DNA from 3 places in the Streptomyces sp. NPDC047049 genome. Region 3 is predicted to be linked to each of the others. Evidence: riboswitches for the same ligand, from Rfam matches in the RefSeq annotation. Region 3 holds a riboswitch; each other region holds the start of a gene.
The links. A riboswitch is a leader RNA that binds a small molecule or an ion and turns the genes downstream of it on or off. The one in region 3 is predicted to bind thiamine pyrophosphate.
Positions count from the first base shown of each region.

Region 1: it holds a riboswitch for thiamine pyrophosphate, as region 3 does, so the genes downstream of both, ABZ851_RS18415 (thiamine ABC transporter substrate-binding protein) here and thiO (glycine oxidase ThiO) in region 3, are expected to answer to the same signal.
Region 2: it holds a riboswitch for thiamine pyrophosphate, as region 3 does, so the genes downstream of both, thiC (phosphomethylpyrimidine synthase ThiC) here and thiO (glycine oxidase ThiO) in region 3, are expected to answer to the same signal.

Region 1 covers NZ_JBEYVM010000007.1:93,432-103,548, forward strand. Annotated here, with positions in the region: gene ABZ851_RS18405 (ABC transporter ATP-binding protein) at 1-831, opposite strand, end outside; gene ABZ851_RS18410 (iron ABC transporter permease) at 832-2,484, opposite strand; gene ABZ851_RS18415 (thiamine ABC transporter substrate-binding protein) at 2,538-3,611, opposite strand; TPP riboswitch at 3,715-3,837, opposite strand; gene rlmN (23S rRNA (adenine(2503)-C(2))-methyltransferase RlmN) at 3,873-4,979, opposite strand; gene ABZ851_RS18425 (DUF4231 domain-containing protein) at 5,388-6,296, shown strand; gene ABZ851_RS18430 (copper oxidase) at 6,469-7,881, shown strand; gene ABZ851_RS18435 (hypothetical protein) at 7,895-8,071, opposite strand; gene ABZ851_RS18440 (phosphatidate cytidylyltransferase) at 8,388-9,557, opposite strand; gene frr (ribosome recycling factor) at 9,557-10,114, opposite strand.
Region 2 covers NZ_JBEYVM010000001.1:418,156-428,272, forward strand. Annotated here, with positions in the region: gene hisC (histidinol-phosphate transaminase) at 255-1,334, opposite strand; gene ABZ851_RS01990 (LacI family DNA-binding transcriptional regulator) at 1,741-2,841, shown strand; gene ABZ851_RS01995 (metallophosphoesterase) at 3,093-4,220, shown strand; gene ABZ851_RS02000 (hypothetical protein) at 4,450-5,334, shown strand; gene thiC (phosphomethylpyrimidine synthase ThiC) at 5,510-7,294, opposite strand; TPP riboswitch at 7,288-7,444, opposite strand; gene ABZ851_RS02010 (YibE/F family protein) at 7,514-8,920, shown strand; gene ABZ851_RS02015 (SsgA family sporulation/cell division regulator) at 9,123-9,545, opposite strand.
Region 3 covers NZ_JBEYVM010000008.1:273,712-283,828, forward strand. Annotated here, with positions in the region: gene metF (methylenetetrahydrofolate reductase [NAD(P)H]) at 1-69, opposite strand, end outside; gene thiE (thiamine phosphate synthase) at 243-953, opposite strand; gene ABZ851_RS20710 (Rv2175c family DNA-binding protein) at 1,072-1,437, opposite strand; gene ABZ851_RS20715 (FAD-dependent oxidoreductase) at 1,565-2,806, opposite strand; TPP riboswitch at 2,962-3,074, shown strand; gene thiO (glycine oxidase ThiO) at 3,072-4,325, shown strand; gene thiS (sulfur carrier protein ThiS) at 4,322-4,549, shown strand; gene ABZ851_RS20730 (thiazole synthase) at 4,559-5,416, shown strand; gene pknB (Stk1 family PASTA domain-containing Ser/Thr kinase) at 5,672-7,612, shown strand; gene ABZ851_RS20740 (deoxyribonuclease IV) at 7,678-8,571, shown strand; gene ABZ851_RS20745 (sulfite oxidase-like oxidoreductase) at 8,593-9,225, opposite strand; gene bfr (bacterioferritin) at 9,371-9,847, shown strand; gene ABZ851_RS20755 ((2Fe-2S)-binding protein) at 9,918-10,117, opposite strand, start outside.

The DNA.
Region 1 (10,117 bases), on a different contig from region 3:
CGACCCGTCCGCCGTACCGTCCGGGACCGGCACCTTGCCCCAGGGGGTGGCAGCGGCCTCGCCCTGCACCGTCGCCGCGACCACGTTGTCGAAGCCGAGGAAGCGGGCGACGAATTCGGTGGCGGGCTGCTGCCAGACCTCCAACGGGGTGCCGGTCTGTGCGATCCGGCCGTCCTGCATCACCACGACCCGGTCGGCGAGCGCAAAGGCCTCTCCCTGGTCGTGGGTGACCGCCAGTACGGTGGTGCCCAATTCACGAAAGAGGCGGCGGAGTTCGACGACCAGCCGTTCGCGCAGCCCGCGGTCGAGCTGGCCGAGGGGTTCGTCCAGCATCAGCAGGCGGGGGCGGGGGGCCAGCGCGCGGGCCAGCGCGACCCGCTGCTGTTCGCCGCCGGACAGCGAGGCCACGGCGCGCCGCTGGGCGCCCGGCAGGCCGACGAGGTCCAGCAGTCCGGCGACCGTGCGCTCCCGCTCGGCGCGTGCGGAACGCCGCATCCGCAGCCCGAAGGCGACATTGCCCTCGACGTCGTGCTGCGGGAAGAGCTGGTGGTCCTGGAACATCAGGCCGACCCCGCGCCGGTGGGCCGGCACCCCGGACTGCTCCCGCCCCTCCAGCAACACCGCTCCCGCGTCGGCCTGTTGGAGCCCGGCGACCACCCTCAGCAGGGTGGACTTGCCACTGCCGCTCGGCCCCAGGACGCACACGATTTCGTGCGCGGCGACGTCCAGATCCACCGCGTCCAGCGCGGGGCGTCCCGCCGTACCGAAGCGGACGGTCACCCCGCCCAGCCGCAGCAGTTCCTGCGCCGTGGTCCCGGCCCGTGCCGTCATCTAGAACTCCCCGGAGTGGTCGACGGGGCGCAGGCGCTCAAGTACCAGCAGGGCACCGGCGCACACCACCATCAAGAGGGTCGACAGGGCCATCGCCTGCCCGTAGTTGAGCTCTCCCGCACGTCCCAGCAGACGTGCCACGGCGACCGGCAGCGTCGGCTGGTCCGGCCGCGCGATGAAGACCGTCGCGCCGAACTCGCCGAGGGAGACGGCGAAGGCGAAGCCTGCGGCGATCAGCAGGGCCCGCCGCACCATCGGCAGGTCGACCTCGCGCCACACCCGCCACGGCGAGGCACCGAGCACGGCGGCCGCCTCCCGCAGCCGTCCGTCGACCGCTCGCAGGACCGGCAGCATCGTCCGGACCACGAACGGCACCCCCACCAGCGCCTGGGCGAGCGGCACCAGCCACCACGACGCGCGCAGGTCGAGCGGCGGCGTGTCGAGACTGATCAGGAATCCGAACCCGACGGTCACCGCGGACACCCCCAGGGGCAGCATCAGCAGGGCGTCGAAGCCCCGGACGAACCGGCTGACCAGGGCCGTCCGCCCGGACGGGCCCCTGCCCAGCCGGGGGAGGGTCAGCGCGGCGGCCGCCAGTCCGCCCACCACCAGCGCGATCGCCGTGGCGGCAGCCCCGTAGGCGAGGGAGTTCCACAGGGCGTCCAGGGGCGCGACAGCGAAGGTGCTGTCGGCGTTCGCGGCCGACCGCAGCGAGGTGTAGAACACCGCTCCGTAGCCGTCCGGCCCGGCGAACGACCGCTCCACGAGGACGAGGAGCGGCACGATGAGCAGGACGGTGATGACGGCGAGCGTCCCCCACAGCAGCGTCCACTGGGCGCGGCCGCGCGGCCGGTGGGCGGTCTGCGAGGCCGGCACGAGCCGCAGGGCACTTTCCCGGCGGCGCACCGTCCAGGCGTGCAGCGCCAGCACGCCCAGCACCGCCGCGAACTGGACCATGGTGAGGACGGCGGCCGCCGGCAGGTCCAGGAACTCCGCGGTCTGCCGGTAGATCTCCACCTCCAGCGTCGCGAAGGTGGGCCCGCCGAGAATCTGCACCACCCCGAAGGAGGTGAAGGTGAAGAGGAAGACCATGAGCGCGGCGGCCGCGACGGCGGGCCCCAGGGCGGGCAGGGTCACCCTCCGCCAGGCCGCGAACCGTCCGGCCCCCAGCATCCGCGCCGCCTCTTCCTGACGCGGGTCGAGCTGGGCCCAGAGCCCGCCGACGGTCCGGACGACCACGGCGTAGTTGAAGAACACATGCGCGAGCAGGATCGCCCACACCGAGGTGTCCAGGCGCAGGCCCCAGAGGTCGTCCAGCAGCCCGCCCCGTCCCGCCAGCGCCAGGAAGGCCGAGCCGACGACGACGGTCGGCAGCACGAACGGCACCGCCACCACGGCCCGCAGCACTTGCTTGCCGGGGAAGTCGAACCGCGCGAAGACATAGGCACCGGGCAGCGCGATCAGCAGGGTCAGCCCCGTGGAGGCCGCCGCCTGCCAGACGGTGAACCACAGCACATGGACGATGTCCGGGTCGCTCAGCACAGCACCGAACCGGCCGAGCTGCCACCGCCCGCCGTCCTTGAGCCCGCGTCCGACGATCGCCACCACCGGATAGGCGAAGAACAGCGCGAAGAAGGCGAGCGGCACCGCCATCAGGCCGAGCCGCGCCGCCGTTCCCCGTACGGGCCGCGGGCGCCGGCCGCGGACTACTTCAGAACGAGCGAGGACCACTGCTTGATCCACTGTTCGCGGTTCTTGGTGATCGTCCCGGGCGGCAGCGTCGTGGGCTTGTCGATCTTCGTGCCGTACTTGGTGAACAGCTGCGGCACCGTGGCGTCCTCACGTGCCGGGTTGACGAACATCTGCAGCGGTACGTCCTCCTGGAACTTCTTGGTCAGCAAGAAGTCCAGCAGCGCCTTGCCGCCCTTCTCGTTCTCCGCTCCCTTGAGCAGGCCGCCGAATTCGATCTGGCGGAAGCAGGTGCCCGTCGCGATCCCGGTCGGCGCCTCCTTGGGCGCGGGCTTCTTGCCCAGCACCTCGGCCGGCGGGCTGGAGGCGTAGGAGACCACCAGCGGCTTGTCGCCCTTGCGCTTGCCGGCCGCGGATCCCGTGAACCGCTCGTAGTACGCCTGTTCCCAGCCGTCGACGACCTCGACGCCATTGGCCTTGAGCTTCTTCCAGTAGTTCTGCCAGCCGGCCGGCCCGTACTTCGCGATGGTGCCGAGCTGGAAGGCGAGCCCCGGGGAGGAGGTGGCGGAGTTCTCCGTCACGAGCAGCCCCTTGTACCGGGGCTTGAGCAGATCGTCGAAGGTCTTGGGCGGCGGGGTCTTGTGCCGGGCGAAGTAGCCGCGGTCGTAGTTGACGCAGATGTCGCCGTAGTCGAGCGGGGTGACGCGGTGCTCGCCCTTGTCGAGCTGCAGCCCGGCCGGCACGTCCGCCAGCCCCTTGGCCCGGTACGGGCTGAAGAGCCCTTCGTGCAGCCCGCGCGAGAGCAGCGTGTTGTCGATACCGAAGAACACATCGCCCTGTGGATTGCCCTTGGACAGGATCGCCTGGTTGACGGCCTTCCCGGCATCCCCGCCCTTGAGGATCCTGACCTTGTAGCCGCTCTCCTTCTCGAAGGCGCTCAGGACCGATTTGGAGACGTTGAACGAGTCATGGCTGACGAGCGTGACGGTCTTGGCGTCCGCGCCCCCGTCCGGGCCGCCGCAGGCGGCCAGCGCCGACATGCCGACCGCGGCGACGACCGCCGTGGCGGTGATTCTGCTCGTGGTGCTCACTGATTTCCTCCTGGCTGGCCAGGAAGAGACGCGGCCCCGCCCGGTGCCCACGGCTCTCTGCGTCCGAGGACGCAGGGCGCGGACCCCGGGCGGGGCGCAACAGCATGAGTGACGACCGAACTTCCTACCCGGAATGACCCGGGCGAGGTTCAAGGGTCTGCGGGCACCGTAGAGGTCTACGACGCTTCCGCACTCTCAGCGCTGTGGCGCTCCCCTGTCGGATGTGGTGCATTTGTTCGATCACACAGTACCAGCGGGCGGTCAGCGTTCCGAGGCCGCGAGCTGGCCGCAGGCGCCGTCGATCTCCTGGCCGCGGGTGTCGCGGACGGTCACCGGTACGCCGTGTGCCTCGATGGCCTGGACGAACGCCCGCTCGTCCTCGGGGCGCGAGGCGGTCCACTTCGATCCGGGCGTCGGATTCAGCGGAATGAGGTTCACATGGACGCGCTTGCCCTTCAGCAGCCGTCCCAGCAGGTCACCACGCCACGCCTGGTCGTTGATGTCCCGGATCAGCGCATACTCGATCGAGATCCGCCGCCCGGACTTCTCCGCGTACTCCCAGGCGGCGTCCAGCACCTCACGCACCTTCCAGCGCGTGTTGACGGGCACCAGGGTGTCGCGCAGCTCGTCATCGGGCGCATGCAGCGACACCGCCAGCCGGCACTTGAATCCTTCATCGGCGAACCGCAGCATCGCCGGCACCAGCCCGACCGTCGAGACGGTGATCCCCCGCTGGGACAGCCCCAGCCCGTCGGGCTCGGGGTCGGTCAGCCGCCGGATCGCCCCGACCACCCGCTTGTAGTTGGCGAGCGGCTCGCCCATCCCCATGAAGACGATGTTCGACAGCCGCGCGGGCCCGCCCGGCACCTCGCCGTCGCGCAGCGCACGCATCCCGTCGACGATCTGGTGCACGATCTCGGCGGTCGACAGGTTACGGTCCAGGCCCGCCTGCCCCGTCGCGCAGAACGGGCAGTTCATTCCGCACCCGGCCTGCGAGGAGATGCACATGGTGACCCGGTCCGGGTAGCGCATCAGCACGGACTCGACGAGCGTGCCGTCGTGCATCTTCCACAGCGTCTTGCGCGTGGTGTCGTCGTCACACGAGATGTGCCGGACGACCTTCATCAGGTCCGGCAGCAGCTCGGCCGCCAGCTTCTCGCGCGCCGCCGCCGGGATGTCGGTCCACTGCGCCGGGTCGTGCGCATAGCGGGCGAAGTAGTGCTGCGACAGCTGCTTGGCGCGAAACGGCTTCTCCCCGATCGCGGCCACCGCTTCGCGACGCTCGACGGGACTGAGATCGGCAAGGTGCCGCGGAGGCTTCTTGGCCCCGCGCGGCGCGACGAAAGTGAGTTCTCCGGGTGCAGGCATGGTGCGTCCAGTGTGGCAGATCGTTTACGGGAGCCCAGGTCGGAGCGGTGAACGGGCGGTCACCCGCTGTTGTCCTCTGTCATGGACGACCGACCGCGTCATCGATCCACACGCCAAGAGCCGCCGGGAAGCCACCAAGATCGGCAATCCCACGCGGCCGCATTGTCGGCATGGTCACGGGGCCGGGAGCGAACAAATGACGCCGGCGCTTCTTTGCCGTCACGCGCATTCCTGCTGCCGTTCACTGCTGTTGATGTCCTGACGACCCGGCCCCTGCTGTCCGCGCCGCTTCCGGAGCGAGACGGGCGGGCCGGCCTCCCACGAGGACGAGCAGGATTCCTGCCGCGGCAGCATCAACTGGTCGGCTAGCATGGCATGTTGACTGTCCTACCTACTCAAGGAAGCCTGATGACCGGTCCCGGCAGCGACAGCTTCACCTGGCATCAGCTTCCGCCCTTTTTCCGAGATGCTGACACAGGCTCCATTCGCTCGAAGCGCCGCTATTTCGGTCAACTCCGCCTGACACTCCTTCTGTTATTCCTGGCGGCAGCCGTCGGCACCACGACGCTCAAATTCCGCGGTAACGGGATCGACTGGGCGGGTCTTGTCGCCTCCTTGGCTTTCATTTCCTCCATCCTGGTCCGGCTCTACATCGTGGAGCAACGAGATGAGCGGCGCTGGTACGAGTGCCGGGCCGCCGCCGAATCATGCAAGACGCTAGCCTGGCGCTACGCGGTGTGCGGAGACCCCTTCCCTGAATCCATGCCGGCGGTCGAGGCCCGGCGTCTCTTCATCAACAGACTCCGGGAGATCAGCCTCGGTCTCGATATCGTCGACGTGTCTGCCGGACTCGACGTCAACGAGGCGATGGAACGCTGCCGGGCCGCCGGCAGAGACGAGCGCATCGCGACCTACAAAAGCAATCGCCTGATGGAACAAGTCGAGTGGTACGCGAGGATGGCCAAACTGCGCGACAGGCAGTCCCGTACCTGGCGGAGTGTTGCTCTTGCCGGGGAAATGATCGGCGTCGTCGCCGGTGCGGTGAAGGCATACGGCGTGGTTTCCATCGATTTGCTCGGTGTGGTCAGTGCGGGAGTTGCCGGAGTCACCGCATGGTTCCAGGCACAGCGGCTGGAGACAGAAGCCTCCGCATACAGCCTGACCGCGCGGGAGATCAGGCACATTCTCTCTCTCACGGATGAATCCGCGGACGCGGAGTCCTGGGGCAAATTCGTCGACCAGGCGGAAGCCGCCATCTCACGAGAGCACACCATGTGGGCGTCGGGCCGTACGGGCAACGTGGGACTGACAGGCTGAAGAGCTCTTTCCGTCGGCCGTGCCGAATTTCTCCTGAGATCGGCTCAATGAGTGGCGTTCGCGGACCGGACCGGCGTGCTCCAGCAACGTTCCGAACCAGCCCTGTACCCCTTTGGGCGTCACGGGTGGCGACAGAAGGCTGGAGACGATGTTCGGGCGAAGGAAATTCCTCATGGCCGGCGCCACGGCCGGCGCTTTGGGGGGCGCGGGCATGCTGCTCTCACGGGGCGTCCTGGGAGCTCAGGACGATGCGTCGCCGGTTCACGGGACAGGGTCCGCGGACAGCGCGGTGCCGCAGACCCCTCCACTGGAGAGGTACGTCGATCCGCTGCCCAGGCCGGTGACGGCCATTTCGGATCCTTCCGTGTATCCGGGCGCCGACTACTACGAGATCACGATGCGGCAGGGCTCATGGCGCTTCCACCGGGATCTCGCGCCGGCCACCGTATGGGGCTACTGGGCCACGAACCCGCACGATCCCCGCAAGCCGATCGGCATGGGCTATCTGGGGCCGACCCTCAGCGTGACCCGAGACCACCCGACGGTCGTCAAATACCGCAACGAGCTGCCGACCACCCACCTGTTCCCATCCGTGATCGACAGTATTCGCAGCGGGGACCCTCAGCTCGCCCCGAGCCCTCCGCCTCCCTACAAGAGCGCACCGCCTTTTCCGCCGCCTATCAACGTGTGGAACGTCGTGCACCAGCACGGCGGTTTCACGGCACCGCAATCCGACGGCATGCCGCTGCATTCCTTCAGCCCGGACGGCTTCCACGCCGAGTCCTACACCACCCTGGACCCGGGCCGGGTCAAGCCCAACGAAGCGATCTGCGCCTACACCAATCACGACCGCTCGTGCATGCTCTGGTATCACGATCACGCCATGGGGATGACCAGCGTCAACGTCTATGCGGGCCTCGCCGGTCTCTACCTCATCCGTGACCCCGCCGACGAACGGCTCGGGCTGCCGCGAGGCGAATTCGAGGTCCCCCTCATCCTGCAGGACCGGACCTTCCACCGGGACGGCTCACTCGCCTACACCATGGCCCAGAGGGAGGGCGAGGACACCCCGGTGGTCAACGGAAAGGCGTACCCCTTTCTGGCGGTCGAGCCGCGACGCTACCGGCTGCGCATTCTCAACGCTTCGAACGAGCGTTTCTGGCGGCTGAGGTTCGACGTTCCCAGGGACGTACTGCCCCAGCCCACGCTGCCGTTCTGGCTGATCGGCACCGACGGCGGCTTCCGTGCTCCGTTGCAGATGCTGAACTTCCTGATTTCGCCCGCCGAACGGTACGACCTGATCGTCGACTTCAGCCAGATGCTCAGGGGCACGAACATCACGTTGTCGAACTACCACGCGCCGGTCCACTACCCCGGCATGCCCGGCATGGGGCCGGTGATTTCGGAAGACAGCCGATCGACGCGGCCGCCTACCAGGCGGATTACGAAAAGTGGCTTGACGGCGGCCGCAGGCCGGAAGACCGACCGGTGCTGGCGAACTATCTCACCGGCCCACCGAGCCCCCCGGACCCGGACGAAGCACGGTCCGACAAGGACACCTTCAAGTCCTATCCGGAGACGGTGACCGGAATCATCGTTCAGGAATTCACTCCGCCGACGGATACGATCGCGTCGATCCGGACAGCGGCACAAAACTCCCGGCGACGTACGTCCACCACTGCCACATCCTCGAACACGAGGACGACGGCCTGATGCGCCCCTGGACAATCGTCGCCCACGACGACCACCACGGCACCGAACAGGGCGGCGGCCACGGGCACGGACACTGACGGCTCGATCGGCCTGCACGGGCCGGCCCCACGCGCCCTGCGAACCGGCCGGAAGCGCCGGCCCGACGCGCTTGGGCGCGGCGTTGGGTGAGGCGGGTGTATGGAAGCCACGTACACGCCAGGAGCCGCGGGCACCGGGCTGGGGCGGACGCGCCGGCACCTCATGCGAAAGGGGCCCGCCGCTTGGTGCGGCAGGCCCCTTGCAGGCGTCGGGAGACCGTCCCGCGCAAGGAAGCGGGAAGAGGACGAACCGGAGGACTCACTTCCGCCCGCAGTCCCTCTCCCCCTACGGTCCCTGGGTTCAGCCGGACCCCACGAAGACCACGAACAGCAGCCAGACGACCGGCGCCGTCGGCAGCAGGGAGTCGAGGCGGTCCATGATTCCGCCGTGGCCGGGGAGCAGGGTGCCCATGTCCTTGATGCCGAGATCGCGCTTGATCATGGATTCGCCCAGGTCGCCGAGGGTGGCGCTGGCCGCGACCGCGAGGCCGAGCAGCAGGCCCTGCCACCAGGCACCGTGCACGATCAGGAATTCCATGCACAGGGCGCCGGCCACCATCGCGAAGAGCACCGCGCCGATGAGGCCTTCGCGGGTCTTTCCGGGGCTGATGCGCGGTGCGAGCTTGTGCCTGCCGAACCGCCAGCCGACCGCGTACGCGCCGGTGTCGCTGACGACCGTGAGCATCAGGAAGGTCAGCACCCGGTCCGGCCCGTCGGGCTCCGCCGCGAGCATCAGCGCCACGAACGTTGCGAGGAAGGGCACGTAGAACGCCGCGAAGACACCGGCGGTGACGTCCCGCAGATAGTTCTCGGGGGCCTCGGTCATCCGCCAGACGAGGACGGCCAGCGCGGTGAGCGCCATCGCCACCCAGGCGCCCTCGGCACCGCGGACGTACCCGGCGGCCACCATGGCGGTCCCGCCGACCGCCAGCGGCACCAGCGGCACCTTGATGTCCTTGCGCTCCGCCAGCCGCGAGGTCAGCTCCCACAGGCCCACCACGACGGCGATCGCTATCACGCCGATGAAGACAGGCTTGTAGACGAAGAGCGACGCAACGATGATCGCGCCGAGGCCGATACCGACCCCTATCGCGGCGCGCAGATTGCGGCCCGCGCTCTTCTTCTTCGGCTTCTCTGAGTCCGGCGAGCTGTCGGACCCGGAAAGAGAGGTGGGCATGGGCTCCTGCGGCTTTTCGTCGCGGAACAGGGGGCCGCTCGGTCGAGCAGCCCCCCGGTCGTCCAGGTGATCCCGGCTATCCCGGATGTCCCGATATTCCCGGTCGTCGTCCTGGTGTCCGCCCGGCCCGGGCACGAAGGGCAGGGGCCGAGTCCGGTCCGGGTCGCCCCAGTCGTGCCCGGGACCCGCCGGGGCGGGGGGCGCCACCCCGCGAAGCGAGGAGGCCGGTCCGTGATCGGACGGTGCCCGGTGTCCGGCGCCGGGCGGGGCGGCCCCCCAGGAAGACTCGTTCATCAGACCTCGAGGAGCTCGGATTCCTTGTGCTTGAGGAGCTCGTCCACCTGCGCGACGTACTTCGCGGTGGTGTCGTCGAGCTCCTTCTCGGCACGGCGGACCTCGTCCTCGCCGGTTTCCTTGTCCTTGACGAGCTTGTCGAGCGTTTCCTTGGCCTTGCGGCGGACGCTGCGGATCGAGATCTTGGCGTCCTCGCCCTTGTTCTTCGCGACCTTGATGAACTCCTTGCGGCGCTCCTCGGTCAGCTCGGGGAACGTCACCCGGATGATGTTGCCGTCGTTGCTCGGGTTGACGCCGAGGTCGGAGTCGCGGATGGCCTGCTCGATGTTGCGCAGGGCGCTCTTGTCGAACGGGGTCACCACGGCCATCCGCGGTTCGGGAACCGAGAACGACGCCAGCTGGTTGATCGGCGTCATCGCACCGTAGTAGTCCGCCACGATCTTGTTGAACATCGCCGGGTGCGCACGCCCGGTGCGAATCGCGGCGAAGTCCTCCTTGGCGACCACGACGGCCTTCTCCATCTTCTCCTCGGCCTCGAGGAGGATCTCTTCGATCACCAC
Region 2 (10,117 bases), on a different contig from region 3:
CGCGCTTGTGAACGCGTTCACATTCACAAGCAATTATCTCCTATGGGTCTCGGCCATTTCTGCCGGGGGGTACGTGACCGCGGTCACGCCCGACCGTCGGGCGCCACCACGCCCTTCACCTGCCACGATGCCGGTCCGTCCCGCCCGTGGGCGGCGCACCCCGGCGCCCGTCCGCAGCGGCGAGAAAGCGCGCCTCATGCAGAAGGCCGCGGGTCAGCGGACCCACGGCCTCGGCACACCCGTCCGACGACGGGTTACAGCGCCTTGCGGAACTCCTCCGCGGCCTGCAGGAACAGGTCCATCGCCGGGCCCTCGCCGATCGTCACCCGTACGCCCTCGCCGGGGAACGGCCGCACGACCACACCGGCCCGCTCGCAGGCCGCCGCGAAGTCGGTCGTCCGGTCCCCCAGCCGCAGCCAGACGAAGTTCGCCTGCGATTCGGGGACCGTCCAGCCCTGCCCCAGCAGACCGTCCACCACCCGCGCCCGCTCGGCCACCAGGGCGTCGACCCGCTCCAGCAGCGCCGCCTCGCTGCGCAGCGACGCCACCGCCGCCTCCTGCGCCAGCTGGCTCACCCCGAACGGCACCGCCGTCTTGCGCAGCGCCGCGGCCACCGGCTCATGGGCCACCGCGAAGCCGACCCGCAGGCCCGCCAGGCCGTACGCCTTGGAGAAGGTGCGCAGCACACACACATTGGGCCGGTCGCGGTAGAGCTCGATGCCGTCCGGCACCTGGGGATCGCGCACGAACTCGCAGTACGCCTCGTCCAGCACCACCAGCACATCACTCGGCACCCGGTCCAGGAAGGACTCCAGCTCCGCACGGCGGACAACGGTGCCGGTGGGGTTGTTGGGGTTGCAGACAAAGATCAACCGAGTCCGGTCGGTGACCGCGGCGAGCATGGCGTCCAGGTCGTGCACCTCACCGGAGGTCAGCGGGACCTGCACGGACGTGGCGCCGGAGACCTGGGTGACGATCGGGTAGGCCTCGAACGACCGCCAGGCGTAGATCACTTCATCGCCGGGCCCGGCCGTCGACTGGACCAGCTGCTGGGCCACCCCGACCGATCCGGTGCCGGTCGCCAGGTGCTCCAGGGGCACCGAGAACCGCTCGGACAGCTCCGCCATCAGGCCCGTGCAGGCCATGTCCGGGTAACGGTTGAAGGCGCCGGCGGCGGTCACCGCGCTCTCCAGGACACCCGGCAGCGGCGGATAGGGGTTCTCGTTGGAGGACAGCTTGTACGTGACGGGGCCGCCGGCCGCCGCCGGCCGGCCCGGCTTGTAGGTGGGGATGCCGTCCAGCGCAGCACGCAGCTTCGGGGTCTTCTCGCTCACCGCAGGTCCTCCTCGACCGTCCTGCCTCTTCTCCAATACTGCACACCTTATGAGGATTGACCCGTTCGGCGGCAGCCCCCGGCCCGTCGCCCGGCCCGCCCACACGCCTCGGTCCGGCACCGGGGAAGCCCCGCGCGGAGCCTCCAGGGGGCGCCGTCCGGTTCGACGTGCGCCGGTGGCTCACTCCGTGGCGCGCGTCCCCCGTCAAGGTGACTTGAGGCCACTTCGGGACCCGAACCGATCGACAGGCAAACGCGCCATCCCTCCCACGAAATGATCACCCATTGCGCCAACTCCCTTTTCTTTCATGATAATTGAGCGCTTCTAGCCGTGCAGAAACGTGCCTCTCCACAGCCCTCACCCAAGCCCCGCGAATGGCCCTAATGAGCCCTACTATCGGCTCGCCATGACAGCAGCAGGGAAGCATCAGGTGAGCCGGTCGACCGGTCGCCGGCTGGGGCGGGCGGGCATCCGGGACGTGGCCGCCGCAGCCGGGGTGTCGATCACGACTGTCTCCGACGCGCTCAACGGCAAGGGCCGGCTTCCGGACGCCACCCGTAGCCATGTCCGCGAGGTGGCCGACCGGCTGGGTTACCGCCCGTCCGCAGCCGCCCGCACCCTCCGTACGGGCAAGTCGGGGCTCCTCGGCCTGACCGTGACCACGTACGGGGACGAACCTTTCACCTTCACCGAGTTCGCGTACTTCGCCGAGATGGCCAGAGCGGCCACCTCCGCGGCCCTGGCCCGGGGCTATGCGCTGGTCATCCTCCCCGCGACCTCCCGACACGACGTGTGGTCCAACGTCGCCCTGGACGGCACCGTCGTCATCGACCCCGCCGACGGCGACCCCGTCGTCACCGAGCTCGTCCGGCACGGCATCCCCGTCGTCTCCGACGGCCGCCCGGGCGGCACGCTGCCCGTCACCGGCTGGGTCGACAACGATCACGAGGCGGCCGTCCTCGGTCTGCTCGACCATCTCGCCGACGCCGGCGCCCGTCGCATCGGCCTGCTCACGGGCAACACCACCGACACCTACACCCGCCTGTCGACCACCGCCTATCTGCACTGGTGCGAGCGGGTCGGCCAGGACCCGGTGTACGAGTCCTACCCGGCACACGACCCGTGCGCCGGGGCCGTCGCCGCCGACCGGCTGCTGGCCCGCCCGGACCGCCCGGACGCCGTCTACGGGCTCTTCGACCCCAACGGCACGGACCTGCTCGCCGCCGCCCGGCGCTACGGCCTGAGAGTGCCGGAGGACCTGCTGCTGGTCTGCTGCAGCGAGTCCACCCTCTATGCCGCCACCGAACCGCCCGTCACCACGCTGTCCCTCAAACCGCGCCGCATCGGCACCGCCGTCGTACAGATCCTCATCGACGCCATCGAAGGGCTCGACAACGGCCGGCCCGTCGAACAGGTGATACCGACCGATCTGATCGTCCGGGCCTCGTCGCAGCGGCGCCCCCCGAGAACGACCATCAGCCCGCCGCGAGGGCCCACCGGCGACTGAGCGTGCTCCCACATACGAGCGACGGTGTGATCACTTCTACGAGGAAAAAACAGGGCGATCCCGGGATAAATCCGCTGCGAATGCCGGGCTTCGGCGGATTGATCACCCCCGGGTGCGTCACAACCCGCGATCGGCATTCCTATGATGGGCGCACGACACCGCGGACCGCCGTCGACCAGGCAAAGGTCCGAGAGGTGCACGGCGGCGCGACGGTGGAGGGGTCGATGACTCAGGGGGCCAGTCAGGGACCCATGGTGTGGACCATGGCGGGAGAAACTCCGGCGTCTGTTCCGCCGCCAGGAGTTCCCTCCGGCACGTCCGCCGGGTCCCCCGTGCCGCCTGCCGGCCCGCCGCTCCACCTGCCCGCCGGCACCCCGGCCGCGCCTCCCGCCGCACCCCCCGTGGTGCCGCCTGCCGCGCCGCCCGCCGAGCTGCCCGAGGAGTACACGCCGACCGCGCGTGACCTCCCGGTCATCGAGCCCGGGCGCACGGACACCCTCATCGACCACCCCGCCGTCGTCCCGGTGCCCGAACCGGCCCAGGACCCCGACGCGCCCGAGGGCATGGGGCCCCTGTATGTCGTCGGTGATGTGCACGGCTACTACGACGAGCTGCGCGAGGCGCTTGCCGCCGAGGGCCTGATCGACGCCGACGGCAACTGGGCGGCCGGCAATGCCCGGCTCTGGTTCCTCGGCGACTTCACCGACCGCGGCCCGGACGGCATCGGCGTCATCGACCTCGTCATGCAGCTCTCAGCAGAGGCCGCGGCGGCCGGCGGCTACTGCAAGGCCCTGATGGGCAACCACGAACTCCTGCTGCTGGGGGCCAAGCGGTTCGGCGACACCCCCGTACAGTCCGGCGCGGGCACCGCCTCCTTCCAGGCGGCCTGGCTCCTCAACGGCGGCCAGAAGACCGATATGGACCGTCTGGAGGACCACCACCTCCAGTGGATGGCCCGCCTGGACGCCGTGATGGAGGAGGACGGGCATCTGCTCGTGCACTCCGACACCACTGCCTACCTCGAATACGGCGACTCCATCGAGGCCGTCAACGACACCGTCCACGACGTGCTCACCCGCAGCGACGCGGACGAAGTCTGGGATCTGTTCCGCAAGTTCACCAAACGCTTCGCCTTCCGCGACGAGGACGGCTCGGACGCCGTACGCGAACTCCTCGATGCCTATGGCGGCGACCGCGTCGTACACGGCCACAGCCCGATCCCCTATCTGCTGGGCGAGGTCGGCACCGAGGAGGGCGAGAGCGAAAGCGTGGCGGTCGACGGTCCGCATGTCTACGCGGACGGTCTGGCCATCGCCATGGACGGCGGTATCACCATGGCCGGAAAGCTTTTGGTCGTTCAACTTCCGCTGGCCGGCTGAACGTTATCGGGGCAGGCGTACGGAAGAGCGGACGGCGGGCGGACGGCACACCGCAGGGGTCGGCACGGGCGGAATCCGGTCGTGGCATTACTCAAATTCCGTAAACTCTCTGTCACCCCGCGCCGCAGTCGCTCTACCATCGGACTATCCGTAGCAGGCTCTCCTCCGTTTCCGCCCACTGCCCGGCCAACGCCGGCCGTACGGCCCTACGGAGCATCGGGGGATCCACATGAACAGCGCTCCGCACCTGCTGAACGAGGACCGCGCGGAATTCGCGCGGATCCTTGATGAGGCGCTGCGTACCGCCGCATACCGCCCGGACGACTTCACCGCCGCCACGGGAAATCACCTCAACAACGAGCAGTTGCGCACGATGGCGCTCAGCGCGACCACCGCCATCGCCGCGTGCGCCACGGCCGAATACCAACGCTATGTACAGCTCCGCACCGAGTGGCGCACACCGACACCCGCGTCCTCCCCCGTCGCGGCGGGCGACGGGGAGCAGAGCCTGGCGGCCGACGGGAGACCGGGACCGGCCACCGCCATGGCCCCGGGCGAGGCCGAAACCGCCGGCGCCGGGCTCACCGCCATGGTCGCCGTCCTCGCGCCCGTCCTCGCCGGCATCGCCGCGGTGCTCTTCCTCCTCCTCGGTTATGTGCTGCGCGCCATCAGCACCGACAAGTCCTTGGCGCAGCCACTGATCAACGTCGGCTGGATCTTCGCGGCACTGACCGCCGCGGGGACCCTGGTCGCGATGGCCGGACTCCTCGTCACCGCGGTGCGCAACGGCTCGTCCCCCCAGGTCGCCAGAGCCGGCGAACTGGGCGAGGTGCTGGACGACGCCCGTGAGGAGTGGCGCCGCGCCCTCCTGGAGCGCGGTGTGCTGCCCTTTCTCCGTGAGGCCCTGGCCGACCCCACGGCCACTCCGGACGACGACCCGGTCCGCTATGTCCCGCGCCGCACTCCACCGCCCGAAAGCCGGATCCCCACCCTCGGCTACACCCGCCCCGAGTTCACCAGCCCCGACAGCGGCTCTTCGGGTTCCCGCCCGCGCTACTCCAGCCCGGACTTCACCAGCCCGGATTACGGGGGACCGGAGCACCGGACGGATTAGGGCCCGGGGCGGCGGCCCGGCGCCCTGAGGGGCACCGGAGGACGGGCATCGCCGCACCGTGGGCAGGCGGAAGGCCCCCGCCTTTCGGTGGGGGCCTTCTTCCAGAGGCGGCCGAAGGAGCGGCGTCCGGGCGTCCGAAGCAGCGAGGCCCGAAGGAACGCCGTCCGAAGGCGGGCTACTCCGCGAGTGGCAGATACACGCGGTTGCCCGCGGCCGCGAACTCCTTCGACTTCTCGGCCATTCCGGCCTCGGGGTCGATCGCCAGGTCACCCCCGTGTTCACGGCGGATGTCCTGGCTGATCTTCATCGAGCAGAACTTCGGGCCGCACATCGAGCAGAAGTGGGCCGTCTTCGCCGGCTCGGCGGGCAGCGTTTCGTCGTGGAAGGCGCGGGCCGTGTCCGGGTCGAGGGCCAGGTTGAACTGGTCCTCCCAGCGGAACTCGAAGCGGGCATCGGAGAGCGCGTCATCCCATTCCTGGGCGCCCGGGTGCCCCTTGGCCAGGTCTGCCGCATGAGCCGCGATCTTGTACGTGATGACGCCGGTCTTGACGTCGTCGCGGTCCGGGAGGCCCAGATGCTCCTTGGGCGTGACGTAGCAGAGCATGGCGGTGCCCCACCACGCGATCATCGCCGCTCCGATACCGGAGGTGATGTGGTCGTAGGCGGGGGCGATATCGGTGGTCAGCGGGCCGAGTGTGTAGAACGGGGCCTCCTCGCAGATCTCCTGCTGGAGGTCGATGTTCTCCTTGATCTTGTGCATCGGGACGTGTCCCGGGCCCTCGATCATCGTCTGCACGCCGTGCCGCTTGGCGATGGTGTTCAGCTCACCGAGCGTCCGCAGCTCCGCGAACTGCGCCTCGTCGTTGGCGTCCGCGATGGACCCGGGCCGCAGGCCGTCACCGAGCGAGTAGGTGACGTCGTACGAGGCAAGGATCTCGCAGAGCTCCTCGAAGTGCGTGTAGAGGAACGACTCCTTGTGGTGCGCCAGGCACCAGGCCGCCATGATCGAGCCGCCTCGCGAGACGATGCCGGTCTTACGGCGGGCCGTCAGGGGCACGTAACGGAGCAGCACACCGGCGTGCACCGTCATGTAGTCGACGCCCTGTTCGGCCTGCTCGATGACGGTGTCCTTGTAGATCTCCCAGGTCAGCTCCTCGGCCTTGCCGTCGACCTTCTCCAGTGCCTGGTAGAGGGGCACGGTGCCGATGGGGACGGGGGAGTTGCGCAGCACCCATTCCCGGGTGGTGTGGATATTGCGCCCGGTGGAGAGGTCCATGACCGTATCGGCGCCCCAGCGAGTCGCCCAGGTCATCTTCTCCACCTCCTCCTCGATGGAGGAAGTGACCGCCGAATTGCCGATGTTGGCGTTCACCTTCACCAGGAAGTTCTTGCCGATGATCATCGGCTCGATCTCCGGGTGGTTGATGTTCGACGGCAGGACCGCGCGTCCGGCCGCAATCTCGTCGCGGACGAACTCGGGGGTGACGTTCTCGCGGAGGGCGACATACTCCATCTCCGCGGTGATCTCGCCGCGCTGCGCGTAGGCGAGCTGGGTGACCGCGGCGCCGTCACGGCCGCGGCGCGGCTGGCGGGGGCGGCCCGGGAAGACAGCGTCGAGGTTCTTGAGCCCGCCGCGCGGCGAGGTGTGCTTGAGGCCGTCGTCCTCGGGCCGCAGGGGACGCCCCGCGTACTCCTCGGTGTCGCCGCGGGCGATGATCCAGTTCTCCCGCAGCGGCGCCAGACCACGACGGACGTCGGTATCGATATGGGGATCAGTGTACGGCCCTGACGTGTCGTAGAGCGTCACGTCGTTGCCGTTGGTGAGGTGCACCCGCCGGACCGGGACCCGAAGATCGGGGCGCGATCCGGAGACATAGCCCTTGTGCCAGCCGATCTGCGGCTCACTGCTGCCGCCGGCACCGTTTCCGTTTTCGGGCGTGCGTGCATCCTGCAGAGTCATGAGACCCAACTCCCTACGCCGGCATTACCCGGTAACAGGTTCAGCGGTCGACGCAGCGGCATTCGTCCCTGGGCGTTTCACGTGAAACGCCGCCGGGACGAAGGTCAGCGCCCTCTCAGCCCGGTGCTCCGAGCTCCCGCGATTGCAAAGGTGGCACCACGGTAGCGGCCGATGCGCCGGAGTGAACAGGGGGCCCCGAGTTCTTGCAATGATCGGGTGGTGAGCCCACACGAGTCCCGCCACCCTGCCGCCGTGCACTCACACGCGCACGGCCATGGCCCTGCCGCGCCCGTCTCCCGGCATCTGCGCAAGGTCATCGCGGCAGTACTGATCCCCTTTGCCGCCGCGGTGGCCGTCGGTCTGGTCGTGCTCTGGCCGGGCGGCGCACCTCCCCACAAGCCGTCCGGCGTCGGCTTCGACCAGCCCACGGAGCAGGCCCGAGTCATCAAAGTGGCGGAGGTGAACTGCGCGGACGTCCATGCCGAGCAGCAGCCCCAGCCCCCCTCCTCTACAGGACAGCCACCGGCCGGGGGAGGGACCAAGGGCAAGCCGTGTCAGCAGGCGACGATCAAGGTCACCACGGGAGAGAACGCCGGACGCACCTTCCAGGCGGTGGTGACGCCGGACGCCCTGCGGCACTACACCACCGGCCAGGAGGTGGTGGTGGCGTACTCCCCCAAGGCGCCGAAGGATCTGCAGTATGCGGTCAGCGATGTCGACCGGACTGTCCCGATGTGGGTACTGGCCGCCCTCTTCGCATGCGCGGTGGTGATCGTCGGCCGACTGCGTGGCGTACTGGCGCTGGTGGCGCTGGCGGCCAGCTTTGTGGTCCTGACGCTGTTCATCCTCCCGGCGATCCTGCAGGGTTCCAACCCGCTGGTGGTGGCAGTGGTCGGGGGAAGCGCGATCATGCTGATCGCGCTGTATCTGTGCCATGGCCTGACGGCCCGTACGTCGGTGGCCGTACTCGGCACGCTCGCCTCGCTGCTGCTGATCGGACTGCTCGGGTCGGTGTTCATCAACTGGGCGCTGCTGACCGGCAATACGGACGATACGACGGGGCTGGTGCACGGCCTGTACCCCGACATCGAGATCCGCGGCCTGCTGCTCGCCGGGATCATCATCGGGTCGCTGGGTGTGCTCGACGACGTGACGGTGACGCAGACCGCCGCGGTCTGGGAGCTCAGGGAGGCCGACCCGTCGGCCGGCTGGCGCAAGCTCTACGGCGCCGCCATGCGGATCGGCCGGGACCACATCGCGTCCGTCGTCAACACCCTTGTGCTGGCCTACGCGGGCGCCGCACTGCCCTTGCTTTTGCTGTTCTCGATCGCACAGAGCAGTGTCGGCACGGTTGCCACGAGCGAAGTGGTCGCCGAGGAGGTCATCCGCACGCTCGTGGGCAGCATCGGGCTGGTTGCCGCAGTGCCGCTGACGACGTTGCTGGCGGCACTGGTGGTCTCGGCGGACCGGAAGGGGCCGGGCACACCGGGCGGCGACGGCGGGCCCGGAGTCGTCCGGCAATCCGGGGCGGATTCCGGGGCCGTGGTGGGTGCCGGCATGCCGAAGTGCGCCACGGAGAGCCGCACGAGCCGTCGCGGGGGACGCGGCAGGCGCCGTAAGCGGTGAGGGGACGCAGGGACGGCTTCCGCCCCCTCCTCGGGCCGGTGCCGCGAGAGGTGCGGATGCGGACGGGCTGACGGGCCGACGGCTGGAGGACGATGGCAGGCAGGCGGCACGGACGGGCGGTACGGCTAGGGGAGGCGCCGGGTACGCGGGTGGCCCGGCGCACCCGTAGGGCGTCGGCGTGGACGGGGCGACCGGGGCGGGGTCAGCCGGCCGGTGCCTCCGTGAGGATCTGGTCCAGCACGGCCTCCAGGGTGTCGCAGACCTCTTCCTTGCCCAGAGGTACGAGCCGGTCCGTACGGTCGAGGAAGGCGACCAGTGGCGCCGCGCTGACCCGGAACAGCGCGCGTTCGGCGCCGACTTGAAGGCTGATGAAGACATCACTGAGGTGCGCGGGGGAGGCCGGCTCGATACGCACATCCCCCTCACCGGACGGCCGGCTCAGCCCGTCCAGCAGCAGCTCTCGACCGAACGCCCAGGTCACGGGCGCATCGCCGGGCAGATCGAAGGTGAGGCGGACGGCGTACGGATCGGCGCTGGCGAAGTCCAGCTCCACCGGAATCCGGAACGCGAGCTCCTCCGAAACGACGAAGCTCATGATCACTTCTGCCTGAACTGTGTCGGTCATCAACCACTGCCCCGCACTTGATCGGAGATGGCCGGGAAACATCCCCGTGGCCCTATTGGCGCCATCGTCTGCCACGCGCAAGCAGATCACAAGGAGTGAGTTTTCAGATACTGACAGAGAAGGCGAGTGTCGTTAGTGCCGCCTCCGTCATTTTTCGTAGTCGGCCCGTAACGGACTGCAATCGACGCAGTTCGTCCGCGGGCGGGGGCCCCTCCGACACCGGGCCGACCTCCTCCACCTGGGCGGGGAAGGCCCCACGCGCCGCGCCCAGGACATATTCCCGATGCGTGAAAGCCCGATGATTACCACGCACCGTATCCGCAGAGTGCAGCAATTCGTCCGCAGATCGCACGGAAAGGGCGATATCTACTGGACGGCATGGCATGCCGACCGCTCCCCGCTTGATACCTCGTCAAACCGTGCGAGCAGATATTGCCCGATCGCGTGTCCGGGTGTGGTGGCACGGAAGCCCGTTCACGATTTCACCGGCGGCCGTAGCCGCGGTGAGCGACCGCCGGCGTCCCGACATCACCCTCCCGGTGGGACGGCGAAGTAGACGGCGGGCCGGCCCG
Region 3 (10,117 bases):
GCCGGAAGCAAGCAGGTCGCGCACCGTGCGTGCGCGATCAGTCCTGGTGGAAGCTGTACCTAGGGCCATACCGGCAGGTTAACCACCGGCCGGGCCCACACCAACCGCGTCGGGCGTAATGCCTGGTTGGCCGGGTTGATGTCCACTGGGTGGACATTTTCCGGTCGCCCGGAGGTCAGGAAACCGCCCGGCTCCCGACACCGCGCACGGTGATGCCCCTCGCCCGGTCACCCGGCACTCGCTCACCCGGCCTCGCGGACCGGACGCGACGGCGCGGAGGCATCCGGGGCGTCCAGGGCATCCGGGGCGTCCCAGGTCCGGATGCGCCGGGCCAGTGCGGCGGCCGCCGCTCCCGGATCGTCCGCCTCCGTGAGGGCGCGGACCACCACGACCCGGCGGGCGCCCGCCTGCAGCACCTCGTCCAGGTTCCGGGCGTCGATCCCGCCGATCGCGAACCAAGGGCGCTCGGGGGCGCGGGCCGCGGCGTAACGGACCAGGTCGAGGCCCGGGGCGTGACGGCCGGGCTTGGTGGGGGTGGGCCAGCACGGGCCCGTGCAGAAGTAGTCCACACCGGGTTCGGTGAGCGCGGCGTCCACCTCGGCCTCGGCGTGCGTGGAGCGGCCTATGAGGACGTCCGGGCCCAGCAGGGCGCGGGCGGCCGGGACCGGCAGATCGCCCTGCCCGAGATGCAGGACCTCGCTGCCCGCCGCATGGGCGACATCCGCGCGGTCATTGACCGCGAGCAGCTTGCCGTGCCGCCGGCAGGCGTCCGCGAAGACCTCCAGATGCCGCAGTTCCTCGCCGGCCTCCATGCCCTTGTCCCGCAGCTGGACGATGTCCACACCCGAGGAGAGCACCGCGTCCAGGAACTGCGGGAGATCACCCTGGCGCCTGCGGGCGTCCGTGCAGAGGTAGAGCCGGGCATCGGACAGAGCCGGGCGTGCGGTGGTCATCGGGCGACTTCCCCCCAGGTCGGGGGCGTACGGTCCGGGCCTTCCGGTCCGTACGCCCCGCGGATGCGGTTACGGGTGCGGGCGCGGCTGCCGGCGCAGTGCGGGCCGCGTCATGGCGTCAGACGGCGAGCGCCTGGGCCCGGCGCTTCACCTCCGTACCGCGATTCTCGCGCAGCGCCTGGGCGGGCGTGCCGGGCAGGGTCTCATCCGGGGTGAACAGCCACTCCAGCATCTCCTCGTCGGTGAAACCGTCGTCCTTGAGGAGGGTGAGGGTGCCGACGAGGCCCTTGACCACCTTGTCGTCCTTGATGAAATCGGCGGGCACGTGCAGCGCCCGGTTCTCGCCGCGGCGCACCGCGATCAGCTGGCCCTCCTTGACCAGCTGCCGGACCCGCGTCACCTCGACGCCGAGCTGTTCGGCGATGTCGGGGAGGGTGAGCCAGGCGGGGACGAGTCCATCGATGTTTGCGTCAATCTCGGTCACAGGACAAGCCTGCCACCTCCCACTGACAGCCGGTAGCCGGGCATCGCCATCGGAGGCCCGCTGCACACCGGAGGGTGACGGCCGGCGCCCGGCCGGCCACCACCGGTCACCGCGCTCCGGCATCCGGCTACAGCGCCGCGGCCTTCAGCGGCACCGACGCATTCGCGGCCCGCTCCCGGTCCAGGGCGACGCCCCGCTCGATCAGCTTGCGCCCCTGTGCGAGGTCCCGGGGCCGCCCCACGGCCAGCAGCGCGACGAGCCGTCCCTCCCGCAGCCAGATCACCGACCAGGCGGCCCCCGCCGGGTCACCGCGCCAGACCAGCTCGTCGGCGGCCCCGTGGTGCCCCACGTACTGCACGAACCGGCCGAACTGCTCCGACCAGAAGTACGGGACGGGGTCGTAGACCACCCCTTCCGCCTCGCCGCGGGCGATGTTCTCGGCGACCGTGCGCGGGCCCTGGAGGGCGTTGTCCCAGTGGTGGATCAGCAGGCGGGCGCCGTAGCGGGCCGACGGGAAGGAGGCGCAGTCGCCGACCGCGTAGACATCGGGCACGGAGGTGCGCAGCTGCTCGTCGGCCAGTACGGAGCCGTCCCGCGGCGAGAGCTCGACGCCCGAGCCGGCCAGCCAGCCGGTCGCGGGGCGGGCGCCGATCCCGATGACCACCGCGTCCGCGGGCAGCACCGTGCCGTCGTCGAGGGTGACCGCGCCCGCCGTGACGGAGGCGACCCGGGCGCCGGTGCGCAGCTCGGCGCCCGCGTCCGCGTACCAGCCGGTCATATGGGCGGCGACCTCGGCGGGCAGCGCGCCGGCCAGCGGGCGGTCGGCGGCCTCGACGACGGTGACCGCGCAGCCCGCCTCGCGCGCCGCGGTGGCGAACTCGGCGCCGATCCAGCCGGCCCCGACGACCACGATCTCGTGCTGGGCGGCGAGCACCGGACGCAGCCGTTCGGCGTCGTCCAGGGTGCGCAGCAGATGGACGCCGGGCAGTCCCTCGCTGCCGGGCAGCACGATCGGCTCGGCGCCGGTCGCCAGGACCGCGTAGTCGTAGGGGACCGGGCCCTCGGCCGTCTCGATCACACGGGCGTCCGGCACCAGGCCGGTGACCGGGCGGCTGAGGTGGAGGGTGATGCCGAGCGCTGCGAAGTCGACGTCGAAGGCGGAGCCCTCGGCCTTGCCCAGCAGTACCGCCTTGGACAGCGGCGGACGGTCGTAGGGCCGGTGGGGCTCGTCGCCGAGGAGCGTGATCGCGCCGGGCCAGCCGTGTTCGCGCAGGGCGACCGCGGTCTGCACACCCGCGATTCCGGCGCCGGCGATCACGACGTGCGGCGTGCGGTCAGGGGCCTGGGAGGACTTGCTCTGCTCGCTCACCCGATCACTCTAGGACGGGGTGTGAGGCGGCTCGCAGCAGCGCGCAAGGAGATCTCTGACACAGCGTCACCGTCCGGGCGGCCCGGGGCGCGGGCCCCGGGAGGCCGGGGGCGCTCTCTTACGGTGCCTCGCGGCCCCGTATTAGGGTGACGGATACACGCACTCGCGGGAGCCCGGACGCACCGGGCTGAGAGGGAGGCTGGCCGGCCTCCGACCGTACGAACCTGATCCGGGTCATGCCGGCGAAGGGAGGGGCTGGACGCCCATGCACGCAACCGCCACCCGCTCACAACCCACCCCGCGGAGCCCTGATGTGCTGGTCATCGGCGGCGGCATCATCGGTCTGGTCACGGCCTGGCGGGCGGCCGTCCGCGGGCTGAGCGCCGCGGTGGCCGACTCCGCGCCCGGGGGCGGCGCCGCCCGGGTCGCGGCCGGGATGCTGGCCGCGGTCACCGAGCTCCACTACGGCGAGCAGACCCTGCTGGGCCTCAACCTCGCCTCCGCCCGGCGCTACCCCCGCTTCGTCGAAGAGCTGGAGGAGGCCGCGGGACTGCCCGTCGGCTACCGGCGGTGCGGCACCCTGGCCGTCGCGCTGGACGCCGACGACCGCGCCCACCTGCGCGACCTGCACGCCCTGCAGACCCGCTCGGGGCTGGAGTCGCAGTGGCTCACGGGGCGCGAGTGCCGGCGGCTGGAGCCGATGCTGGCCCCCGGGGTGCGCGGCGGTCTGCGGGTGGACGGCGACCACCAGGTCGATCCGCGCCGGCTGGCGAGCGCGCTGGCGACCGCCTGCGAGCGCTCCGGGGTGGCGTTCCACCGGAGCCGGGCCGTGCGGCTGACGGTCGACGGCGGCCGGGCCGCCGGCGCCGAACTCGCCGACGGCACCCGGATCGCGGCCGGCCAGGTCGTACTGGCCGCGGGGAGCTGGAGCGGCCGGCTCGACGGCGTGCCCGACGCGATCCTGCCGCAGGTGCGCCCCGTCAAGGGCCAGGTACTGCGGCTGCGGCTGCCGGAGATGCCCGCCGGCAGCCCCGCCTTCCTCTCCCGCACCGTACGGGCGGTCGTCCGCGGCGGCCCGCTCTACCTGGTCCCGCGCGAGAGCGGCGAACTGGTCGTCGGCGCCACCAGCGAGGAGCTGGGCTGGGACACCACCGTGACCGCCGGCGGGGTCTACGAGCTGCTGCGCGACGCCCACGAGCTGGTCCCCGGCATCACCGAGCTCCCGCTCGTCGAGACCTGCGCCGGACTGCGCCCCGGCTCCCCCGACAACGCCCCGATGCTCGGGCCGACCGCACTGCCCGGCCTCCACCTCGCCACCGGCCACTTCCGCAACGGAGTGCTGCTCACCCCCGTCACCGGTGACGCGATGGCCGAGGTACTGGCCACCGGCCTCCTTCCCGAGGAGGCCCGCCCCTTCTCCCCCGCACGCTTCTCCCCCGCGCCGGAACGGCCCGGGGGGACCCCGATCGCCGCGCCGGGAACCGAGCGCACCCGTGCCCCCCAGGAGCAGCCCGTATGAACGCCGCCCCACCCGCCCCCACCGTCTCGGTGTCCGTCAACGGGGAGCGCCGCGAGATTCCCGCCGGCCTGACCCTCGACCGGCTCGTCGCGACGCTGTCCCAGGCGCCCGCCGGGGTGGCCGCGGCGGTCAATGAGACCGTGGTGCCCCGGAGCGGGTGGCCCGCCACTTCGCTCGCCGACGGCGACCGCGTCGAGGTGCTGACCGCGGTCCAGGGAGGCTGATCCGCAGACATGACCGACACCTCAGCGCTCCGGGGAGCGGCCCCCGCGTCCGACGGCGGCTTCGCCACGGCCGGCGACCCCGCCCCCCTCACCCTCGCCGGCACCACCTTCACGTCCCGCCTGATCATGGGCACCGGTGGCGCACCCAGCCTCGACGTCCTGGAGCGGGCGCTGCTCGCCTCCGGTACGGAGCTGACCACGGTCGCCATGCGGCGGCTGGATCCGACCGTGCAGGGCTCGGTGCTGTCCGTACTGGAGCGCCACAAGATCAAGGTGCTGCCGAACACCGCGGGCTGCTTCACCGCGGGCGAAGCGGTGCTCACCGCCCGGCTCGCCCGGGAAGCGCTCGGCACGGACTGGGTCAAGCTGGAGGTGGTCGCCGACGAGCGCACCCTGCTGCCCGACCCGATCGAGCTGCTGGACGCCGCCGAGACCCTGGTGGACGACGGTTTCACCGTGCTGCCCTACACCAACGACGATCCGGTACTGGCCCGCAAGCTGGAGGACGTGGGCTGCGCCGCGATCATGCCGCTGGGCTCGCCGATCGGCTCCGGCCTGGGCATCCGCAACCCCCACAACTTCCAGCTGATCACCGAGCGGGCCGGCGTCCCCGTCATCCTCGACGCGGGCGCAGGCACGGCGTCGGACGCCGCACTGGCCATGGAGCTGGGCTGCGCGGCCGTGATGCTGGCGTCCGCGGTGACCCGCGCCCAGGAACCCGAGCTGATGGCCTCCGCGATGCGCCACGCCGTCACGGCGGGCCGCCTGGCGTTTTGCGCGGGGCGCATTCCGCGGCGCCACTTCGCGTTGGCGTCGTCCCCGACGCAGGGGGTGCCGGAGTTCGACCCTGAGCGGCCGGCGTTCTGAGTTTTCTGGCCTTCCCGCCGGTCCGCTGCGCTTTGCCTCGGGCCGTTTTTGGCTTTCCCGCCATGGGGGTTGTTCGCCGTTGCTCCCCCACTGCCTAAAGGGCGTGGGAGGTACCCCCAGCGGCGGGCGGGGTCCGCGCAGCGGCACCGCCCGCCGCCAGGCGCAACGGCGAGAAAGCCAAAAACGTGGGCCACAGGCAAAGCGCAGCGGAACGGCGGGAAAGCCAAAACGCGAGGAACGATAGACTCGTCTCCCGTGGATACCACCCTCCAGGACCCGCTCGTGGGCCAGCTGCTCGACGGCCGTTATCGCGTCCAGGCGCGCATCGCCGCAGGCGGGATGGCCACGGTCTACCAGGCCATGGACACCCGGCTCGACCGCGTGCTCGCGCTGAAGGTGATGCACCCGGGCCTCGCCACGGACGGGGCGTTCGTCGAGCGCTTCATCCGCGAGGCGAAGTCGGTCGCGCGGTTGTCGCATCCGAATGTGGTGGGTGTCTTCGACCAGGGCACGGACGGTACGTACGTGTATCTGGCCATGGAGTACGTCGCGGGCTGCACGCTGCGCGACGTGCTGCGCGAGCGGGGCGCCCTGCAGCCGCGGGCCGCGCTGGACATCCTGGAGCCGATCCTGGCAGCCCTGGGGGCCGCGCACCGTGCCGGGCTGGTGCACCGCGACATGAAGCCCGAGAACGTCCTGATCGGCGACGACGGCCGGGTCAAGGTCGCCGACTTCGGGCTGGTGCGGGCGGTGGACACCAACACCACCGCGTCGACCGGCTCGGTGCTGGGCACCGTCTCCTACCTGGCTCCCGAGCAGCTGGAGCACGGCACCGCGGACGCCCGGGTCGATGTCTACGCCTGCGGTGTGGTGCTCTACGAGATGCTGACCGGCGGCAAGCCGCACACCGGCGGCACCGTGGCGCAGATCCTCTACCAGCATCTGCACGAGGACGTGCTGCCGCCGTCCGGGCTGGTGCCCGGTCTCGCACCGCAGCTGGACGAGCTGGTCGCGCTGGCCTGCGCCCGCGAGCCGCAGCTGCGGCCGCAGGACGCGGTGGTGCTGCTGGCCCGGGCGCAGGAGGCCCGCGCACAGCTGACCGACGCCCAGCTGGATGTCGTACCGCCGGAGGCCAGGGACCTGGCCGCGGGGGGTGCGGTCGACGACTTCGCGCGTACGGACGTGATACCCCGCACCGACGGCGCGGCGGAGCTGAACCGCACCAGCCGGCTGGAGGTGCCGACGGCCTCCGAGCAGACCACCCGGCTGCGGCCGGTGCCCGCCGAGGAGGCACCCCGCCGCGGGCTCCGGCGGCGGCCGCTCGTCACCGTCATCGCGGCCGTTCTGCTGATCCTCGGGGTCGGTACGGGCGTCTGGTACATCACCGAAGGCCAGTTCACCACCGTTCCCCCGGTGCTGGAGATGACACAGGCCAAGGCCGAGAAGACCCTGCGGGACGACGGGCTGGGCGTGAAGGTGGTGCGCGGCTTCAGCTCGAACGTGGAGCGCGGGCACGTCATGAAGACGGCTCCGGCGACCGGCAAGCAGATCCGTGGCACCGGCACGGTCACCGTCACCATCTCCCGCGGACCGGAGATCGTCGAGGTCCCGGACCTGTCCGGCACTCCGGTCGCCGACGCCAAGCGCAAGCTGCGCGACCGCGGGCTGGTGCCGGCCACCGTCACCCGGCAGTTCAACGACGAGGTGGCCAAGGGCTCGGTGATCCGTACGGACCCGGCTGCCGGGACCAAGCGGCGGCCCGATACGGGCGTGGGGCTGACGGTCAGCCGCGGCAGCGCGGTCGAGGTGCCCGGCGTGCTCGGCAGCGACCGCGCGGACGCGGCGAACACGCTGCGCGAGGCCGGTTTCCAGGTGCGCTTCGCCGACGAGCCGGTGTTCTCCACCCAGGACAAGGGCACCGTCGCCCGGCAGACCCCGGCCGAGGGCAAGAGTCTCGGCAAGGGCGACACGGTCACCCTCACGCTCTCCAAGGGGCCGGAGATGATCGCCGTCCCGAACGTCACCGGCAAGAACGTCGATGACGCCAAGAAGCAGCTGACGGATCTGGGCTTCCAGGTCGAGGTGAAGAAGCCGTTCTTCTTCCCGAAGGACACGGTCGACAGCCAGTCCGTCGAGCCCGGGAAGCAGGCGCCGAAGGGCGGCACGATCACCATCGAGCTCAAGGGCGGGCTGTAAGCCCCGCCGTCCGTGCCCCACGGCTGCCGTCCGGCGGTCGTGGGGCACCTGGCACCCTGGGGAGGGTGAGTACCTTCCCCGAGGGCGCCGCGCAGCGCGCCCGTGCACGCAACCCGGTCGGCGGCCATGTTCCGGTGGCCGGCGGCCTGGCCAAGACCGGTCTTCCCTACGCCCGGGAGATGGGCGACGAGGTCGTCCAGGTCTTCGTGGCCAATCCGCGCGGCTGGGCGACGCTGCCCGGCAGCCCCGGACAGGACGAGGCGTTCCGGGCGGCCTGCGCCGAGGAGGGGATTCCGGTGTATGTCCATGCGCCGTATCTGATCAACTTCGGTTCGCACACCGAGGCGACCGTCGACAAGTCCGTGGACTCATTGCGCCACTCGCTGCGCCGCGGCCGGGAGATCGGCGCGCTGGGCGTGGTCGTGCACACCGGTTCGGCGACCGGCGGGCGGCCGCGTGAGACCGCGATGGCGCAGGTCAGAGAGCGGATGCGGCCGTTGCTCGATGAGCTGACGCACCCGGACGACCCCTGGTTGCTGCTGGAGCCGACGGCCGGGCAGGGGGCGTCGCTGTGTGCGCTGGCGGAAGATCTCGGTCCGTACTTCGACGCGCTGGACCGGCACCCCAAGCTGGGGATCTGCCTCGACACCTGTCATGCGTTCGCGGCCGGGCACGACATGGCGGCGCCGGGCGGCACGAAGGCGCTGCTGGACGAGCTGGTGGAGGTCGCCGGCGAGGGCCGGCTGAGGCTGATCCACGCCAATGACTCCAAGGATGTCGTCGGCGCCCACAAGGACAGGCACGAGAACATCGGCGCGGGTCACATCGGTGCGGAGCCGTTCGGTGAGCTGTTCCGGCACCCGGCGACGGAGGGTGTGCCGCTGGTGGTCGAGACCCCGGGCGGTAAGGAGGGGCACGCGGCGGACGTGGCCCGGCTCAAGGAGCTGCGCGGGACCTGAGCCCCGTCCCGGGTGCCGGGATCAGAGCTCGGGGCCGTCCCCGGGCTCCTCCTGGTATGAGTAGCGCTGCTCCCGCCAGGGGTCGCCCAGGTTGTGGTAGCCGCGTTCCTCCCAGAAGCCGCGGCGGTCGGCCCGCATGTACTCGATGCCGCGGACCCACTTGGGGCCTTTCCAGGCGTACAGGTGCGGAACGATCAGGCGGACCGGGAAGCCGTGCTCCGCGGTGAGGAGTTCACCCGAGCGGTGTGTGGCGAAGAGGCATTTCTCCGCGGCGAAATCCTCGATCCGCACATTCGAACTGAAGCCGTACTCGGCCCACACCATGACATGGGTGACATCGGGGGCCGGCGGTGCGAGTTCGAGGATCGTTCGGGTGCACACTCCGCCCCATTCGGCTCCCAGCATGCTGAATTTCGTTACGCAGTGCATATCGGCAACGACCGTGGTGTACGGCAGCGCCGTGAATTCCTCGTGCGACCAGCAGTGTTTCGCGCCGTCGGCGGTGGCGCCAAAAGCCCGGAACTCCCAGCGTTCGGCGCGGAACTTCGGCACCGGCCCGTAATGCGTCACCGGCCAGCCCCGCTGCAACCGCTGTCCCGGAGGCAGCTGAGGTTGCTCCTCTTCGCGGCTTTCCGGCTGACCCATGCCCTCCATGGTGTCAGACCGGAAGGGGTGCCGATGACCAGGCAGGGAGGGATTCGGGCAACTCGCACTAAGCGTGCACTTACTGGACGCCCCGCTCCGGGCGGTGCGAGGATGCGGCACCTGCCCAGTTCTCGCGTGGAAGGAGCCCGCAGCCATGCAGGGCGACCCCGAGGTCATCGAATTCCTCAATGAGCAGCTGACCGCCGAGCTCACCGCGATCAACCAGTACTTCCTGCACGCCAAGATGCAGGAGAACTTCGGCTGGACGAAGCTCGCGAAGTACACCCGCTCGGAGTCCTTCGACGAGATGAAGCACGCAGAGATCCTGACGGACCGGATTCTCTTCCTGGAAGCTCTGCCGAATTACCAGCGGCTGTTCCACGTACGGGTGGGCCAGACCGTCACGGAGATGTTCCAGGCCGACCGGCAGATCGAGGTCGAAGCCATCGACCGCCTCAAGCGCGGTATCGAGCTCATGCGCAACAAGGGCGACATCACCTCGGCGAATATCTTCGAGGACATCCTCGCGGACGAGGAGCACCACATCGACTATCTCGACACCCAGCTGGAGCTGGTGGAGAAGCTGGGAGAAGCGCTCTACATCGCCCAGGTCATCGAGCAGCCGAGCTGAGCGAGCGGCCGGATGTCATCCCTCGGCGCGGACCGCACCGGCTGCGGGAGACCCCCGTCACCCCTGAGGACTACGCGGCCTCCGAGAGCGCCGCGGGCCCCACGGCGTCCGCCTCCACGCCCAGCGGTTCGGGCGCACCGCTGTCGATGAGCTCCCGGCGGGGGCAGGCGCCCCGGCCAAGCAGGGACTGGATGCGCTTGACGCAGCCACCGCAGTCGGTGCCGGCCTTGCAGGCCGAGGCGATCTGCCGGGGCGTGCAGGCACCCGTGT